DNA from 4 places in the Brevundimonas sp. NPDC055311 genome. Region 2 is predicted to be linked to each of the others. Evidence: predicted binding sites of a transcription regulator. Region 2 holds the regulator's gene; each other region holds the start of a gene.
What was found. Region 2 encodes LexA, which represses DNA repair genes until DNA is damaged. Its sites were predicted from a motif close to ATGTTCNCNANNTGTTCT; they were not measured.
Positions count from the first base shown of each region.

Region 1 (4,208 bases), on a different contig from region 2:
CCGCGCGCCGACATAGCGGCCGTCGGCCAGCTTCGACACCACGCCTTCCAGGCCAGCTGCGCAGAAGCTGTTCAACAGCTTTTCGCCGCTCCCACGGATATGGTCGGAGTAGCGGAGCCGTCCTGCCTTCGTCGGCAGCAGGTCGCGCAGAAGCGCCTTGCGCTCGAGAAGAGGCCGCCCGGTCAGATCTTCACCGTTCACTTCGAGGAGGTCGAAGGCGACATAGTCGATCCTGGCTGGATCGCCTTTCAATGCGCCCTGAAGCGTCTGAAAGCTCGAGCGTCCCTCGGCGTCGAACACGACAGCCTCGCCGTCCAGAACGGCGGAGTCGATATTTAGAGAGGCTGCGGCGTCGACGATCCTGGCGAATTTCTCCGACCAGTCGAGACCTGAGCGGGTGAAGGCGCGGGCGCGTCCGCCTCCGATGGCGACCTCCAGCCGATAGCCGTCATACTTCATCTCGTGCAGCCAGCGGTTTCCGCTCGGCACGGCGTCGACCAGCGTCGCGAGCTGGACCGGACGGAAGGCGGGTACGGAAACGGACGACGCCGAGGCGGCGCGCCGTACGGCGCGGGCCATGGTCAGGACCGACGATCGCCGCGGTCGCCCTGGCCGGGCTTGCTCTCGTGCTTCGCCTTCTGGCGGCGGTCCGCAGCAAGCGAGCGGCCGACATCGTCGGATTCCTTGAACTGTCCCTTCTCGTCGCGCCGGACGTAGCGCTTGTCCGAGCCCGTATCGATCAACTCACGTTTGGACATAGAAAGTCTCCTCTCGGGAGTCGCAACGCGCCATCGGAGCGAAAGGTGCCGTCTGCTGATTGGCAGGCCTAGTCCATGCTCATCGGAGCGGGATAGGTGACGGTCTCGTCCAAACCAATTACGGCCCCGCCTGTCAGCCGAGCCGGTTCCAGACGACCGCGTCCCATGATGTGTAGAACCGGCTCGCCGCGCGCGAGCAGATTGTCGACGATGAGCCTGCGGTGACATCGCCACCAGACCGCTTCGGAGCACATGATTGCGCAGCGCTGCTGGCGGCCGGCCTCGATCAGTCGTTCGAGCCCGTCACGAAACTCGTGTGAGAGGGCGTAGTCGGCATAGTTGTGGAAGCTCTTGTTTTCCCAATATGCGTTCACGTCCGCGGGCACGTCTTTCACCTGCCCGCGTCGACCGCCCAGGGCGGCGCTATGTTCGTAAGAAATCTGAAAATCCGCCAAGATGTCCGGAAGCGTTGTCTTGTTGAACTGAGGATGGGTTCGGGACATCGGAATCTTCCTGACGTCCACCACCCGTTCGACGTGCGCCTCCTGCAGCAGGGCGACGAAATCCTCAAAACTCCGGTTGGAGTGTCCGATCGTGTAGAACGGCAGCGTCACGCGTCGTGTCGCACATGATCCAGAGCGCTGCCCTTATGGGCGGCGATGTGATCCGTTTTGTCGCTCCTGATCTCGTATTGGGGGTCGGCTTCCGACGCGCGGTGCGTGTGACCTTTGTAATCAAAGTCGCGGGTGTGAATTTTTATGATCCGGCCCGACACGCGGCCCGCCTCGGAGTTCCAGCTGACGCGATCGCCAACGTCGAAAGTCTTGGCCATTCCTGATCTCCTAAAAGGACAATCAGGCTTTGGCGATTTCGTTCCCGCCCATGCCCGGCGACCCCCAACGGATTTCAGCAGCTTATGCGATCCGTGTTGACTCTTCACGATTGCGGGTAGAACAGAAGGGGAACATTTAGCCCGCGGCAGAATTGGGAGTCTATGTCATCGCCCTCGAAACCCCTTCTCGATGCGCTACGCACTCGCATTCGTCGGATCGAGACGAGCGAGAAGCGGGACCGCGGGGTGTTGCCGTTCGGGATCGAGGCGGTGGATCGCCGGCTGCCTAGCGGCGGGCTCTCGCTGGGCGCGCTGCACGAAGTCGCTGGCGGCGGAGCAGGCGCGCTTAACGGCGCGGCGGCGGCGCTGTTCGCCGCGGGGATCATGGCTCGCTTGGAGGGGCCGGTCCTGTGGTGCGTAAGCCAGCGCGACCTCTTCGCGCCGGCGCTGGCCCAAGCAGGGCTTCATCCTGACAGGGTGATCTACGCCGAGATCGGCGACGACAAGGCCATGCTCGCCTGTTTCGAAGAAGGCTTGCGTCACGGCGGCCTCGCCGGCGTCGTCGCTGAGCTGTCCAAACTGCCGATGACCGCCTCGCGGCGTTTGCAGCTTGCGGCGGAAGCGTCGGGCGTGCCGGGTTTGGCGGTGCGCCGCTGGCGCAGACAGTCAGACGCCAGCGATTTCGGCCAGCCGACCGCGGCCGTCACGCGCTGGCGAGTCTCGGCCCTGCCTTCGGAACCCCTGCCTGTACCGGGTGTCGGCCGCCCCCGCTGGCTGGTCGAGTTGATCCGGTCCCGCGCCGGCGAATGCGCGGATTTTGTCCTGGAAGCCTGTGATGAGAAGGGTCGTCTCGCTCTCCCTGCCGACTTGGCCGACCGATCGGTTGCGCCGGTCGATGGGCGCATCCGCGCCGCCGCCTGACGCGCCGCTCGTGCTCGTCGGTCGCGACGGCCGCAAACGCATGGTGCTGGCGGCCGATGCGGCCGCTCAGGGACTCGGACTCCATCCTGGCATGGCGGTAGCGAAGGCTCAGGCTCTGGTCGCGGAGTTGACCGTGATGGACGCCGACCGGGAGGCCGATGATCGCGCGCTGGACAGGCTCGCGCTGTGGGTGCTGCGGCGCTATGCGCCGATCGTCGCGCCCGATCCGCCCGACGGCCTGATGATCGACATTGCTGGGGCCTCTCACCTTAAGGGCGGTGAGGCGGCCTTGCTCGACGACTTGACCGGACGGCTCGCCTCGGCGGGCATCCACGCGCGGGCGGTCGTCGCACCCTCCTACGGCGCGGCCCATGCGCTCGCGCGGTTCGGCGGTGGAGCCAGCGTGGTCGCTGACGATGAGGTCGCGGACCGGCTGAGCCCTTTGCCGATCGCCGCGCTGCGCCTGACGTCCGTTGTCCTTGAGGCTCTGCGTCGGCTCGGTTTTGACCATATCGGCGAATTGGCCGCCGCGCCGCGCGCGCCGCTCGCCCTTCGGTTCGGACCCGAGGTCGGGCGGCGGCTCGATCAGGCCTATGGCCGCGTCGAAGAGCCGTTCGAATTGATGACGGCTGCGGAGTTGGTGCGGGTCGTGCGTGATTTCGCCGAGCCGATCGGCGCGCCGGAGACCCTGGCGCGCTACACCGGCAAGCTGGTCGTCCAGCTTTGCGAGGCGCTGGAGGAAAAGCGGCTCGGGGCGCGCAAGCTCGACCTGCTGTTTCACCGCGTCGACAATCGGGTCGAGGCGGTCCGCATCGGGACTGCCAAGCCGGTGCGCGACGTCCGGCGCCTGACCCGGCTCCTCTGCGACAAGATCGAGACCGTAGCGCCGGGGTTCGGAATCGAGCGCATGACGCTGACGGCCGCCGTGGCCGAACCGCTGCACTACCGGGCGGGCGCATCGAGCCTGGTCGAAGCCGCGCCCGCCGATGTCTCCGAGCTAATCGACACCCTCGCCAACCGCATCGGTGCGGACCGTCTTTATCGCCTCGCCCCGCGCGAGAGCGATGTGCCCGAGCGCTGCCTGAGCCGCCTTGCACCTCTGGCTCCGGCGGATGGGCGCACCTGGCCTCTCGACTGGCCGCGGCCCTCGCGGCTGCTCGACCCGCCCGAGCTGGTCGAAGCTATGGCGCTGCTGCCCGACCATCCGCCCGCCGCCTTCACCTGGCGCGGCCAGCGGCGACGGGTGATGCGCGCCGATGGTCCGGAGCGGATCTTCGGTGAATGGTGGACGCGCGACGCCGAACTGGAGGCGGTGCGCGATTATTTCCAGGTCGAGGATGAAGCGGGCGAGCGCTTCTGGCTCTACCGGGCCGGCGACGGCGAGGACCCGCATACGGGCTCGCACCGCTGGTTTCTGCACGGGCTGTTCGGATGAGCGCGCGCTATGCCGAACTGCAATGCGCCTCGCATTTCTCCTTTCTGCGCGGCGCCTCGTCGGCCGATGAGCTTTTCAGCCAGGCCGCCGTGCTGGGGATCGAGGCGCTGGCGATCACCGATCGCAACTCGCTTGCGGGGATTGTGCGCGCCCACGAAGCGGCCAAGGCGACCGGCGTCCGCCTGATCGTCGGCGCCCGGCTGGTGCTCACCGACGGGACCGAGCTTCTGGTCTATCCCACCGATCGGCCCGCCTACGCCCG
Region 1 covers NZ_JBSHMV010000006.1:39,750-43,957, reverse strand. The annotation lists gene ligD (DNA ligase D) at 1-579, opposite strand, end outside; gene ACWIDZ_RS15250 (hypothetical protein) at 582-758, opposite strand; gene ACWIDZ_RS15245 (DUF488 domain-containing protein) at 827-1,372, opposite strand; gene ACWIDZ_RS15240 (DUF2945 domain-containing protein) at 1,369-1,590, opposite strand; gene ACWIDZ_RS15235 (ImuA family protein) at 1,753-2,511, shown strand; gene ACWIDZ_RS15230 (DUF6504 family protein) at 2,486-3,946, shown strand; gene ACWIDZ_RS15225 (error-prone DNA polymerase) at 3,943-4,208, shown strand, end outside.
Region 1: the regulator LexA is predicted to act here: its motif matches at 1,709-1,726, upstream of ACWIDZ_RS15235 (ImuA family protein).

Region 2 (4,208 bases):
GCAGATCGCCTATGTTCGCCAGACGGCTGACATCATGACCGACCGGATGCGCCCGACCATCTGGCTGATCGACGTGAAGACCGGCCGCCACGCGCCGCTGATCGCCTCGGCCGGCTCGCACCGTCAGCCGCGCTGGTCGCCGGACGGCACGCGCCTGTCCTACATCTCCAGCGCCGAAGGCGGCGCGCCGCAGTTGTTCGTGCGCTGGATGGCGTCGGGAGAATCGGTCCGCGTCACCAACCTGCCGAACACCCCGTCCAGCGTCAGCTGGTCGCCCAACGGCGAGCAATTGGCCTATTCCGTCCTGGTTCCCGGCGAAAAGCCCAAGATCGGCTCGGCGCTGGTCAAGCCGGAAGGCGCCCAGTGGGCTCCGCCGCTGGAGATCATCGACACCGTCACCTATCGCGCCGACGGCCAGGGCTATCTGAAGCCCGGCTTCCGCCACGTTTTCGTCGTCGGCTCCCAGGGCGGCGGCGGGCGCCAGCTGACCCATGGCGACTTCAATCACGGCGGCGGCCTGTCCTGGTCGGCCGATTCCCGCACCATCTACCTCAGCGCCAACCGCCGTGCCGACTGGCAACGCGAGTCCGCCGACAGTGAAGTCTACGCCCTGGACGTGCAGACGGGAGGTCTGACGGCCCTTACCGACCGCGCGGGGCCGGACAATTCGCCCGTCGCATCGCCCGACGGTCGTCGCATCGCCTACCTCGGCTATGACGACAAGCGGATGGGCTATCACAACACTCGCCTTCATGTGATGGACGCCGACGGCTCTAACCGCCGCGTCCTGACCGGGGATCTCGACCGTTCGGTCCAGTCGCCGGTGTGGAGCCGCGACGGCCGCTCGGTCTATGTCGCCTATGACGACCAGGGCCGCACCAAGGTCGCCCGCGTGTCGCTGGACGGCGCGATCACCACCCTGATCGAAGATCTGACCGGCGACGACTTCGGCCGTCCCTACACCGGCGGCGGCTTCACCGTGGCCGACGACGGCGCCATCGCCTATACGCGCGGCGATTCCAGCCGCCCGGCCGACGTCCACGTCCTGAAGAGCGGCCGCAGCACCCAGCTGACCCGGCTGAACGCCGATTTCCTGGGCGCTCGCCGCCTGGGCGAGGTGCGTCGCGTCCAGGTCGCCTCCTCCCATGATCAACGCACGGTCGAAAGCTGGCTGACGCTGCCGGCCGACTATGTCGAGGGCCAGCGCTATCCCCTGGTGCTGGAAATCCACGGCGGCCCGTTCGCCGCCTATGGCCCTCACTTCGCCACCGACAACCAGCTGTTCGCCGCAGCGGGCTATGCCGTCCTGTCGGTCAATCCCCGCGGCTCGACCTCCTATGGAGACGAGTTCGCCAACCTGATCCACCACAACTATCCGTCGAACGACTATGACGACCTGATCAGCAGCGTCGACGCCGTCATCGCGCAGGGCGTCGCCGATCCGAACCGCCTATTCGTCACCGGCGGCTCGGGCGGCGGCGTGCTGACCAGCTGGATCGTCGGCAAGACCGACCGCTTCAAGGCCGCCGTGGTCCAGAAGCCCGTCATCGACTGGGCCAGCTTCGTGCTTACGGGCGACAACCCCGCCTTCTTCGCCCGCTACTGGTTCGGCGAGTTTCCGTGGGAGAACCCGGAGGCCTATTGGCGCCGGTCGCCGCTGTCGCTGGTCGGCAACGTCAAGACCCCGACCATGGTCGTCGTCGGCGACGAGGACTATCGCACCCCGGTCAGCGAGTCGGAGCAGTACTACACCGCCCTGCAGCTGCGCGGCGTGCCCACGGCCCTGGTGAAGATCCCCGGCGTCGGCCACAGCCTGGCCGTCCGCCCGTCCCAGAACGCGGCCCGCATGAACGCCATCATCGAGTGGTTCGAGCGGTACAAGGACGGCGCCCCGACCACGACGGCGCAGTAAGAGCCTGTCCCCGCGTCCGTCCGGCGACGGGCGCGGGGGCCAGCGTGGCGTTAGTTGACTTTTAACCAGAACACTTACAGAACATCACGAACGGTTCACGCCTTGTTCTGGATTCGCCGCCATGCTCACAAAGAAACAGCACGAACTCCTGATGTTCATTCATGAGCGCATCCGGGAGACGGGCGTTTCACCGTCCTTCGACGAGATGAAGGAGGCGCTGGACCTGGCGTCCAAGTCCGGCATCCACCGCCTGATCACGGCGCTGGAGGAACGCGGCTTCATCCGTCGTCTGGCCCACCGCGCCCGCGCGCTGGAGGTGGTGAAGCTGCCGGAACAGGCGACGACCGCCGCCCCGGCCAAGGGCCGCGCGCCCTTCAAGCCCGACGTGATCCAGGGCGGCGGCCTGAACCCTCGCCCGGCCGTCGCCGAGGCCGCCAACGACGTGCGCGACCTGCCCCTGCTGGGCAAGATCGCCGCCGGCACCCCCATCGCCGCCATCCAGCACGAACGCGAGCGCCTGCCCGTCCCCGAGGCGATGCTGGGCGCGGGCGAGCACTACCTGCTTGAGATCGAGGGCGACTCCATGATCGAGGCCGGCATCCTCGACGGCGACACGGTCATCATCAAGCGGGTCGAGAACGCCTCCTCGGGCGAGATCGTCGTGGCCCTGGTCGAGGGCGAGGAAGCCACGCTGAAGCGCCTGCGCAAGAAGGGCCAGTCCATCGCGCTTGAACCCGCCAACAGCGCCTATGAGACGCGCATCTTCGGCCCCGACCAGGTCGAGGTCCAGGGCAAGCTGGTCGGCCTTCTGCGCCGGTATCACTGATCCCCACTTCCGCTCATCCCGGCGGACGCCGGGATGAGCGGGGTTGAGGGTCAACGCCTCGTCCCGCCTCCGCTCCACGGCCGCCGTCCCCGCACCTCCGCCGCCCATAGGGCGCGCCAGGCGCCCGCCTCGTCCCGCCACAGCTCCACCGAGCCGCCGCGCGCATGATCGGCGCCGTCCAGCACCAGCCGTCCCTCGCATGATGGTGGCAGGATCCCTACCGCGGCCCGCACGCTGACCACCCCGGCGCTGCGGCACATCTGATCCATCTGCTCCGCGCCCGGCGCCGCCTTGCCCCACCACAGGGCCAGCGCGCCCTCCCGGCCTTCCGGCGCGCAGAAGGACCGTTTGCAGGTCCAGCCTTCGCTCGATCGTCCCACCGCTTCCAGCCCCCGCCGTCGCGACCACAGGTCGCTGGCGAACTGACGCACAGCAGGCCGCATCACGACCGCCTGCTCCCCCTGCCGATACGCCGCGTTCGCCCCGCCGTCGCCGATCCACACGTCCGGCGGCGCCGGGCGCGGCCAGATCAGCACCGCCGCCGCGAACGGCAGGCCCACCCATCGCCATCGTCCGCGCCACAGGCACATGAACAGTATGCCCAGGAAGGCGACCGGCAGGGCCGCCGCCGGAGCGCTGGGGATCGCCTGAACCGCGCCGGGCAGACTCGCCGCCCAGTGGCCGATGGCCAGCATGGCGTCCACAGACTTCCCTGCCAGCCACAGGAAGGGCGCGCCAAGTCCCAAAGGCTCCAGCGCCGCCCCCAGCGCCAAGGCGGGCATCATGATGAAGTCCGCCAGCGGCGCCGTCGCCAGGTTGGCGATCAGCCCATAGACGGCCGTCCGATTGAAATGCTGCATGGCGAACGGCCCGGTCGCCATGCCCGCCACCAGACTGGCGGCGCAGGCGGCCAGCAGCCAGCTGCCGAACCTCTGCACCATGACGATAGGCCAGGGCGCGGCGAACTCGCGGATACGACGCGGCCAGACCTCGACCAGGGCGACCAGAGCCGCCGTCGCCGCGAACGACATCTGGAACCCCGGCGTCACCACGGCTTCCGGCCGCAGCAACAGGACCACGAAGGCCGCCGCCGCCAGCGCCCGCATCGTCACGGCCTGCCGGTCCGCCAACACGGCCAGGAAGGCGATGGAGGCCGTGACCGCCGCCCGCTCGGCCGGCGGCGGCGCGCCGGAGATGATCAGATAGGTCCCGACCGCAACCAGACCGGCGATCGCCGCGACCTTCTTGCCCGACACGCGCAGCGCCAGCCACGGCCAGGTCGCCACCAGCAGGCGCACCGTGAAGAAGACGAAGCCCCCGACGACCGCCATATGCAGGCCCGAGATCGACAGGATGTGCGCCAGTCCCGAATCCCGCATGGCGTCCAGGTCGGGGCTCTGGATCCAGGTCTCGTGCCCCGTGGTCATGGCCGCCGCCACCCCGCCCGTCCGCTCGCCCAGACGCGCGACG
Region 2 covers NZ_JBSHMV010000001.1:338,167-342,374, forward strand. The annotation lists gene ACWIDZ_RS01615 (S9 family peptidase) at 1-1,912, shown strand, start outside; gene lexA (transcriptional repressor LexA) at 2,034-2,738, shown strand; gene ACWIDZ_RS01625 (ComEC/Rec2 family competence protein) at 2,789-4,208, opposite strand, start outside.

Region 3 (4,208 bases), 730 kb from region 2:
GACCGTGAAAGGCCGCGACCTGGCCGAAGCTGCGGAAAGGCGTCTGGCAGACCTTCACCACGTCGGTGTGGGCGTCGCAGAGGTCGGCGGTGGCGAAGGTCATGGGGAGGCTCCGGTTCTTTGTGGGGAGCTTGCCCGTTGGGAGCCATGGGGAACAAGGCCGTTGCGCGGAGAAACGCGTTGGCGGCGTGTCTCAATCTCCGCTCATCCCGGCGGATGCCGGGATCCAGTAAGAACGCCCGCGCCTCGCCATCTGTTGACCGCTGCGCCTTGGAAGCCAAAGCACTGGATTCCGGCGTCCGCCGGGATGAGCGGGGAGAGGGGGCGGCGTCTTGAGCGGGCAAAAAAGAGGCCCGCCCGAAGCAGGTCGGGCGGGCCGATCTCCGTCCGACCGGCCACGCGGGGTCGGTAGGCGGGTCGCGCAGCGGCGAACGGAGAAGCTCTGGCCGATCAGGAAAGGCCCGCCCTTTCCGCCGTCATCCTCGGGCTTGACCCGAGGATCGGACCGCCTGCGCGATCCGGGCGGAGAAGGAAGAGGGCGTTTCCCGACTGGATCCTCGGGTCAAGCCCGAGGATGACGGCGTTCAGATGATGGGACGGATCAGCCCTCCAGGTCCTGGCCCTCGTCGGGTTCGGGGGCGCCCAGCATGTCGTCGGCGATCTTGGCCGTGGACTGGCGCACCGCCTTCTCGATGGCGAGGGCCATGTCGGGGTTGTTCTTCAAGAATTCCTTGGCGTTCTCGCGGCCCTGACCGATGCGGGTGGAGTCGTAGGAGAACCAGGAGCCGGACTTCTCGATGATGTTGGCCTTGACCCCCAGGTCGATGATCTCGCCGATCTTGGAGATGCCTTCGCCGTACATGATGTCGAAGATGACCTCGCGGAACGGCGGGGCGACCTTGTTCTTGACCACCTTGACGCGGGTGGTGTTGCCGACCACCTCGTCGCGGTTCTTGATCGCGCCGGTGCGGCGGATGTCCAGGCGCACCGAGGCGTAGAACTTCAGCGCATTGCCGCCCGTCGTCGTTTCCGGCGAACCGTACATGACGCCGATCTTGTGACGGATCTGGTTGATGAACAGGACGATGCACTTGGACTTGGAGATCGAGGCCGTCAGCTTGCGCAGGGCCTGCGACATCAGGCGGGCCTGAAGGCCGGGCAGGCTGTCGCCCATTTCGCCCTCGATTTCGGCGCGCGGCGTCAGGGCGGCGACCGAGTCGACCACCACGATGTCCACGGCGCCCGAGCGCACCAGGGTGTCGACGATCTCCAGCGCTTGCTCGCCCGCGTCGGGCTGCGACACCAGCAGGTCGTCGAGGTTGACGCCCAGCTTCTGGGCGTAGACGGGATCAAGCGCGTGCTCGGCGTCGACGAAGGCGGCCACGCCGCCCTTCTTCTGGACCTCGGCCACGGTGTGCAGGGCCAGGGTCGTCTTGCCCGAGGATTCGGGGCCGAACACCTCGATCACCCGGCCGACCGGCAGGCCGCCGATGCCGAGCGCCAGGTCGAGGCCCAGCGAGCCGGTCGAGACGCTCTCGATCTCGGCCACCTGTCCGGCCTTGCCCAGTTTCATGACCGAGCCCTTGCCGAAGGCGCGATCGATCTGCGCGATCGCCGCCTCTAGAGCGCGTTGTTTGTCGCCGTCTTCTTTACCCACGAGCTTCAGTGCCGCCTGTGACATTGGTTTTCTCTCCCTTGCCATGATTCCCATCTGACTTCGGGAGAGACCCGCCACGGACCCGCTCCCTTGGTGAGCCGGACTATGGACACGGTTTGTTCTTGTTCGCAAGATGTTCTCGTGAACTGAACGAGAACATTCATCGCCATGCGACCGATTTTGTCGTGACCTATCAGCCGCGCCAGTAGGGTCGGACGCGGGACAGGCAGGTGAAGGCGCGGCCTGAGGCGGCGTGCAGGACGACGGCGCTCTGTTCGCGGAGGCCGATCAGCCGCCCGGCGGTGAAGGCGATCTCGGGCGAGGTCAGTCGGGCCTCTGCAGGGATGCGGTCGCGCGCCACGGCCAGGTCGTTGAGGGCGCCGAAGGCGTCCTGCACCCGCTCCAGCGCCTGGAGGAAACGCCGCTCGCGGCGGGGATGGTCGAACAGGCCGGCGAAGAACTCGGCGGCATAGCGCAGGCGTTTGACCCGGATGCGCAGGCGGTGGCGCCCTGCGGCGTCCAGTCGGTCGAGACGGCGGCCGCCGCGTCGTACGCGTCGGTTCAGCCTTTGCAGGGCCTCGGCGGCGAAGTCGGCGACAGGCCGCTGTCGACGCCAGGTCCGCACCGGATCGGGGTCGCTGCGCCAGGCGCCGGTCTCGATCCAGGCCAGAGCCTCGAACATCGCGGCGGCGTAGCGCGGCGAATCGATCGCCGCCATCGCCCGGCGGTAGGCGCCGCTGCGGGCCGCCAGCAGTCGCAGGCCCAGGGGAGCGAGGTCGGGGTCGGGCGTCTCCAGCGCGGCGGGGTGGAAGACGTCGCGGATGAAGACGTCCAGATCGCGCGCGGCGTCGGTCTCATGCGCCAGCCATTTCAGCGCGGCGACGACGGGGGCGGCGTCCTGACCCAGCAGGGGTTTGAATACGGACAAGGCGGCGCGCAGGCGACGCAGACCCACCCTCAGCTGGTGCAGGGCCTCGGGACGGCGCACCCGTCGCAGCAGTTCGGCGTTGGCCGAGACCTGGCCCAGGGCGGCCAGGGCCGTGCGGCGCAGGGCCGCTTCGGCGCTCAGGGCGCGGGGCAGGGGATCGACGAGGGCGAAACGGGGCGCGCGCTCAAGCCCTTCGGCCAGGCGCCAGCCGCGCTCGGCCTTGCTCTCGAACAGGGGGACCAGGGCGATGTCGGCCGACAGGCGCCGGGCCAGGGCGAACAGGGCCTGGGGCGGGCCGTCCTTCAGCTCCAGTTCGAGTTCGCGCAGGGGTTCGACGCGGTCGCCCGCCGACAGTTCGCCCTCGTCATAAGCGGCCTCGATCACCGCGCCGTCGAAGGCGACCAGACGGGTGCGGCGGCGCACCGTGCTGGCGAAACGGGGGGCCAGGGCGCGGCGGCGGCCCTTCAGCAGGGCGGCGGCGGGCGTCGCCTTCAGCGCTTTCCAGTCGAGCGCCTCGCCGGCGACCGGCGTCTCCCATTCGGCGCGGTTGAGGACGTCGCCGCCGGTCTGGCCCTTCAGGGTCTGGACGAAGCCGCGTCCCGTGGCGCGTACTCGCAACCCCCAGCCGGCGCGCCGCAACACCTGGTCGGGCGTGTCGAAATAGACAGAGCGCAGGGTCTGCACGCTGTCCTCGCCCGCCAGGGCCGGGTGGGCGGCCAGACGGGCGGCGGCGCCCGGCCCCAGCCGAAATTTCAGTTCGATTTCCTGCGTCATGCCGGACATGACGCCATTGTGCGCCTATCCTCATGCCGGTCCAAGACGATGAAATGATCCAACGGCCAAGCTCGAGCGTTAGGGAGTGCATGACTGATCTTCAGACCGCCCAAACCACCCAGACCGCCGAACCGGCCAAGCCCGCCGTCCTGACCATCCGCAACGCCCGCATGGGCGACGTCGCCGGGATCAACGCCCTGGTGGCGCGGGTCTACAAGGACATGCCGCCCTATACGGCCGGGATGCTGCGCGGCCAGATCGCCACCTATCCCGACGGCCAGTTCGTGGTCGAGTTCGAGGGCGAGATCGTCGGCTACGCCGCCAGCTTCCGCATCGACGAGGCTTCGGCCATGGGGCCGCACACCTGGGACCAGATCACCGGCGGCGGCTACGGCGCGCGGCACGATCCCGAGGGCGAGTGGCTGTACGGCATGGAGGTCTGCGTCGACCCCGCCCGGCGCCGCCTGCGCATCGGCCAGCGCCTGTATGACGCGCGCCGCGACCTGTGCGAGGCGCAGAACCTGAAGGGCGTGGTCTTCGGCGGGCGGATGCCGGGGCTGGCGCGCCGCCGCGCCGCCTATCCCGACCCGAACGCCTATGTCGAGGCGGTGCGCGACCGCAAGGTGAAGGACCCGATCATGGCCTTTCATCAGCGCTCGGGGTTCGAGCCGGCGGGGGTGCTGCTGAACTACCTGCCGTCGGACAAGGCGTCGCTGGGCCATGCGGCGCGCTGGGTCTGGCGCAACCCCTACTATGTCGAGGCGACGGGCAAGGGGGCGGCCTTTGCGGTCAAGGAGACGGTGCGCGTCGCCACCGTCCAGCTGCAGATGCGCAAGGTCGAGAGCTTCG
Region 3 covers NZ_JBSHMV010000001.1:1,072,434-1,076,641, reverse strand. The annotation lists gene rraA (ribonuclease E activity regulator RraA) at 1-103, opposite strand, end outside; gene recA (recombinase RecA) at 602-1,681, opposite strand; gene ACWIDZ_RS05215 (CYTH and CHAD domain-containing protein) at 1,851-3,368, opposite strand; gene ACWIDZ_RS05210 (bifunctional GNAT family N-acetyltransferase/carbon-nitrogen hydrolase family protein) at 3,449-4,208, shown strand, end outside.
Region 3: the regulator LexA is predicted to act here: its motif matches at 1,780-1,797, upstream of recA (recombinase RecA).

Region 4 (4,208 bases), on a different contig from region 2:
GGTGCGGGGGCGTCGGACGCATTGTTCAGACGCCGCGCGGCGGCCTTGTAGAGCGTCTCGATGGTGAAGGTCGACTTCCCGCCGCCCGACACGCCGGTGATGCAGGTGAAGACGCCCACCGGAATCTCGCCCGTGACGTTCTTCAGGTTGTTGCCCGTCGCGCCTGAGACTTTCAGCATCCGCTTGCGGTTGATGGGGCGGCGGCCTTCGGGCGGCAGTTCGATCTCGCGCGCACCGGTCAGATACTGGCCGGTCAGGGAGTTGGGGTTGGCCATGACCTCGGCGGGCGTGCCCTCGGCGCAGACCGTGCCGCCATGGACCCCGGCGGCCGGGCCCATATCGATGACGTAGTCGGCCGTTAGGATGGCTTCTTCATCGTGCTCGACCACCAGCACGGAGTTCCCCAGGTCGCGCAGGCCCTTCAGGCTGTCCAGCAGGCGGGTGTTGTCGCGCTGGTGAAGGCCGATCGACGGCTCGTCCAGCACATAAAGCACGCCAGTCAGGCCCGAGCCGATCTGCGACGCCAGCCGGATGCGCTGGCTCTCGCCGCCCGACAGGGTGCCGGAACTGCGAGACAGGTTCAGATAATCCAGGCCGACGTTGTTGAGGAAGCGTAAGCGGTCGGTGATCTCCTTCAGGATGCGCCGGGCGATCTCGATCTGCTTCTCGGTCAGGCCGTCTTCCAGGGTCGAGAACCACAGGAAGGCCTTGGAGATCGACAGGTTGGAGATGTCGGCGATGTCCTCGCCCCCGACCTTGACCGCGAGGGCTTCGGGCTTCAGGCGCTTGCCGCCGCAGACCTCGCACGGGGTTTCGGACTGATAGCGGCCCAGTTCCTCGCGCACCCATGCGCTGTCGGTCTCGCGCCAGCGGCGCTCCAGGTTCGGCAGCACGCCCTCGAACGGCTTGGAGACCTCGTATTTGCGGGCGTTGTCGTCATAGACGAACTTGATCTTGTCGCCGCCCGAGCCGCGCAGGATGACGGCCTGCGCCTTTTCCGGCAGGTCGCGCCACGCCTTGTCCATCGAGAAGCCGTAGTGCAGGGCCAGCGATTGCAGCGTCTGCGTATAGAGCGGCGAGGGGCCGCGCGCCCACGGCGCCACCGCGCCCTTGTGCAGGGTCTTGTCGCGGTCGGGGATCACCAGATCGGCGTCGAAGGCCAGCTTGACCCCCAGGCCGTCACAGGCCGGGCAGGCGCCGAAGGGGTTGTTGAACGAGAACAGCCTGGGCTCGATCTCGCTGATGGTGAAGCCTGAGACAGGACAGGCGAACTTCTCGGAAAAGACGATCCGGCGCGGCTCTTCGCCTTCGGGCGCATTCGCCCATTCCGCCGTGGCGATGCCGTCGGCCAGACCCAGCGCGGTCTGAATGCTGTCGGCGTAACGGCCCTCAAGACCCTCTTTGGTTACAATGCGATCGACGACGATATCGATGTCGTGCTTGAACTTCTTGTCGAGCGCGGGGGCGTCCTCGATGGCGTAGAACTCGCCGTCGATCTTCAGCCGCTGGAAGCCCTGACGCTGCCACTCGGCCATTTCCTTCTTGTACTCGCCCTTGCGGCCGCGAACGACCGGCGCCAGCAGCAGGATGCGTTCGCCGTCGGGCAGGGCGGTCAGCTTGTCGACCATCTGGCTAACGGTCTGGCTTTCGATCGGCAGGCCGGTGGCGGGCGAATAGGGAATGCCCACGCGCGCCCAGAGCAGGCGCATGTAGTCGTGGATTTCGGTGACGGTGCCGACGGTCGACCGCGGGTTCTTCGACGTGGTCTTCTGTTCGATGGAGATCGCCGGGGACAGGCCCTCGATCAGATCCACATCCGGTTTGCCCATCAGTTCCAGGAACTGGCGCGCATAGGCCGACAGGCTTTCGACATAGCGGCGCTGACCCTCGGCATAGATGGTGTCGAACGCCAGCGAGGATTTGCCCGACCCGGACAGGCCGGTCACGACCACCAGCTGTTCACGCGGAATGTCGAGATCGACGCCCTTGAGGTTGTGCTCGCGGGCGCCGCGAACGCGGATGAAGTTGTGCTTTTCGACCATGAGATCCGAGGAACGCGGGAGACCCCGAAAACGGTCCGGGGCGACGACGCTATATGGGGATCAATTCGCCGCAAACAGCAAGAACAATATAAGAACTCTTGGGCTCGTCGTTGTGGCCGCAGGGATTCCGCATATGCTGCCGGTCAGAAGCGGAGGGATGTATGAAAATCGGTTTTCAGGCTGTGATGCTGGCTCTGGCGGCCTCGGTGCTCGCCGCCTGTAATTTTCACGCGACGCTGCCTACATCCGATCCGGTGCTGAACGCTGAGGCTGAGGCCTTTTACGGCGATATGGTCGCTGGCCGTGATGACGCTGTCGTTGCGCGGATGCTGTCGGAAAACGATCCGGCAGAGGTCAAGGCCCAGCTTCCCATGCTTCGCGACATGATCGGCGACGCGGCTCCGCCTGAGCCCAAGCTGGTGCAGTCCCGCAAGACCACCGGATCTCAGGGCGAAACCTATGAACTGGAGCAGGACTACGTTTACGCGGATCGCACGGTTCGGGTCTATTCCGCCATGATGCGCGAGAAGGGCGAGTGGAAGGTTCATACCTTCAACATCAATGTTCGTATGGCTGGCGAGCCGAAGGCGGCGGAAGACGATAAAGCCGCCTAGTTTTCCGGCGCCCACGGCGTTGCCGGCCGCTGATAGCGTTCGCCGGGGCCGACCATCACCCCGTTGGCGTTGGCGACGCCCAGTTCGAGGCTTTCGGCGATGCGGCGGGCGCGGACGATGAAGTGTTCGGCCGCCAAGGGCGGACACAGATCGCGGGCGGTCGCCTCGAACAGGCTCAGCCAATGGTCAAAGTGGCGCGCATCGATGGGCAAGGGCAGGTGTTTGGGCATGGGCCGCCCTTGATACACGCCGGTGGACAGGGCGACGGACGACCAGAACAGCTTCATCTGCTCCAGATGCGGACCCCAGTCGTCGATGCGGGCGTCGAAGATCGGGCCGATGAAATCGTCGTCGCGCACCTTGGCGTAGAAGCCCTCGACTAGGGAGTCGATCATGGCTTCGTCGATGCCGGTCTCGGCGCGGATGCGGGCCACGGCGGCTTCTCTACGTGCGGCGGCTTCGGCTCGATCCGGCGCAGGACGGTCGATACGGAAGGCGACGGGACGATCAGGCGTGCTCATGACGCTCAAGATAGGAGCCGGGAGGCCGAAAGACCATGACGCCGATTGTCCAAGGGGGCGTGGCGGCCGCATTGCGAAAGCTGAGCCGCAGTTTTGGGGTTGCGTTACGAAACTTCCGTCCCCATCCTTCCATCAGCCAACGCATCAGTGAGGAGGCAAGACGATCATGATCAGCACCCTGGAAATCGGTTTCGCCTTTTCCATGCCGCTGCTCGCGTTCGCCTATGTCCTTACTCAACCCAAGCCCAAGCCGGTCCGCATCCGCGCTCGTGACGCTCAACGGCGTCGCGGCCCGCACGCCTGACGGCCGAAGCCTCTTCGACAATCTGACGCTCGCCTTCGGGCGCGAACGCACGGCCGTCGTGGGTCGCAACGGCGTGGGCAAGACCACGCTGCTGCGCCTTGTCGCTGGTCTGGCCGAACCGGCCGAGGGCGCGATCGCGCGCGCCGGAACGGTCGGCTGGCTGGCGCAGGCCCAGACGCCGGGCGATGATGAGACGGTCGCCGAGACGCTGGGTGTCGCTGCGCCTCTGGCTGTCCTGCATCGCGTGTTGGCGGGTGAAGGTTCGCTGGACGACATGGCCGAGGCGGACTGGACGCTGGAGGAGCGGATGCAGGCGGCTCTGGTCGAGGTCGGTCTGGCCGATCTGGCGTTGGATCGCTGTACGGCGGAGTTGAGCGGCGGCGAACAGACGCGTCTGCGGCTGGCGGGGCTGAAGCTGGCGACGCCGGACCTGCTGGTGCTGGACGAGCCGACCAATCATCTGGACGCCGAGGCCCGCGCCATGATCGCCGATGTCGTGACCGACTGGCCGGGCGGGGTGGTGCTGGTCAGCCACGATCGCGCCCTGCTGCGTCGCGTGGACCGCATCGTCGAGCTTTCCAGTCTGGGCGCGCGGGTGCATGGCGGCGGCTGGGATCTGTATGTCGAGCGCCGCGACGCCGAACGGGCCGCCGCCGAACGCGATCTGGAACAGGCGGAACGCGCTATCGGTCGGGTCCAGCGTGAGACGCAGATGGCGCAGGAGCGT
Region 4 covers NZ_JBSHMV010000003.1:420,411-424,618, forward strand. The annotation lists gene uvrA (excinuclease ABC subunit UvrA) at 1-2,042, opposite strand, end outside; gene ACWIDZ_RS13250 (hypothetical protein) at 2,204-2,656, shown strand; gene ACWIDZ_RS13255 (group III truncated hemoglobin) at 2,653-3,177, opposite strand; gene ACWIDZ_RS13260 (hypothetical protein) at 3,344-3,481, shown strand; gene ACWIDZ_RS13265 (ABC-F family ATP-binding cassette domain-containing protein) at 3,447-4,208, shown strand, end outside.
Region 4: the regulator LexA is predicted to act here: its motif matches at 2,123-2,140, upstream of uvrA (excinuclease ABC subunit UvrA).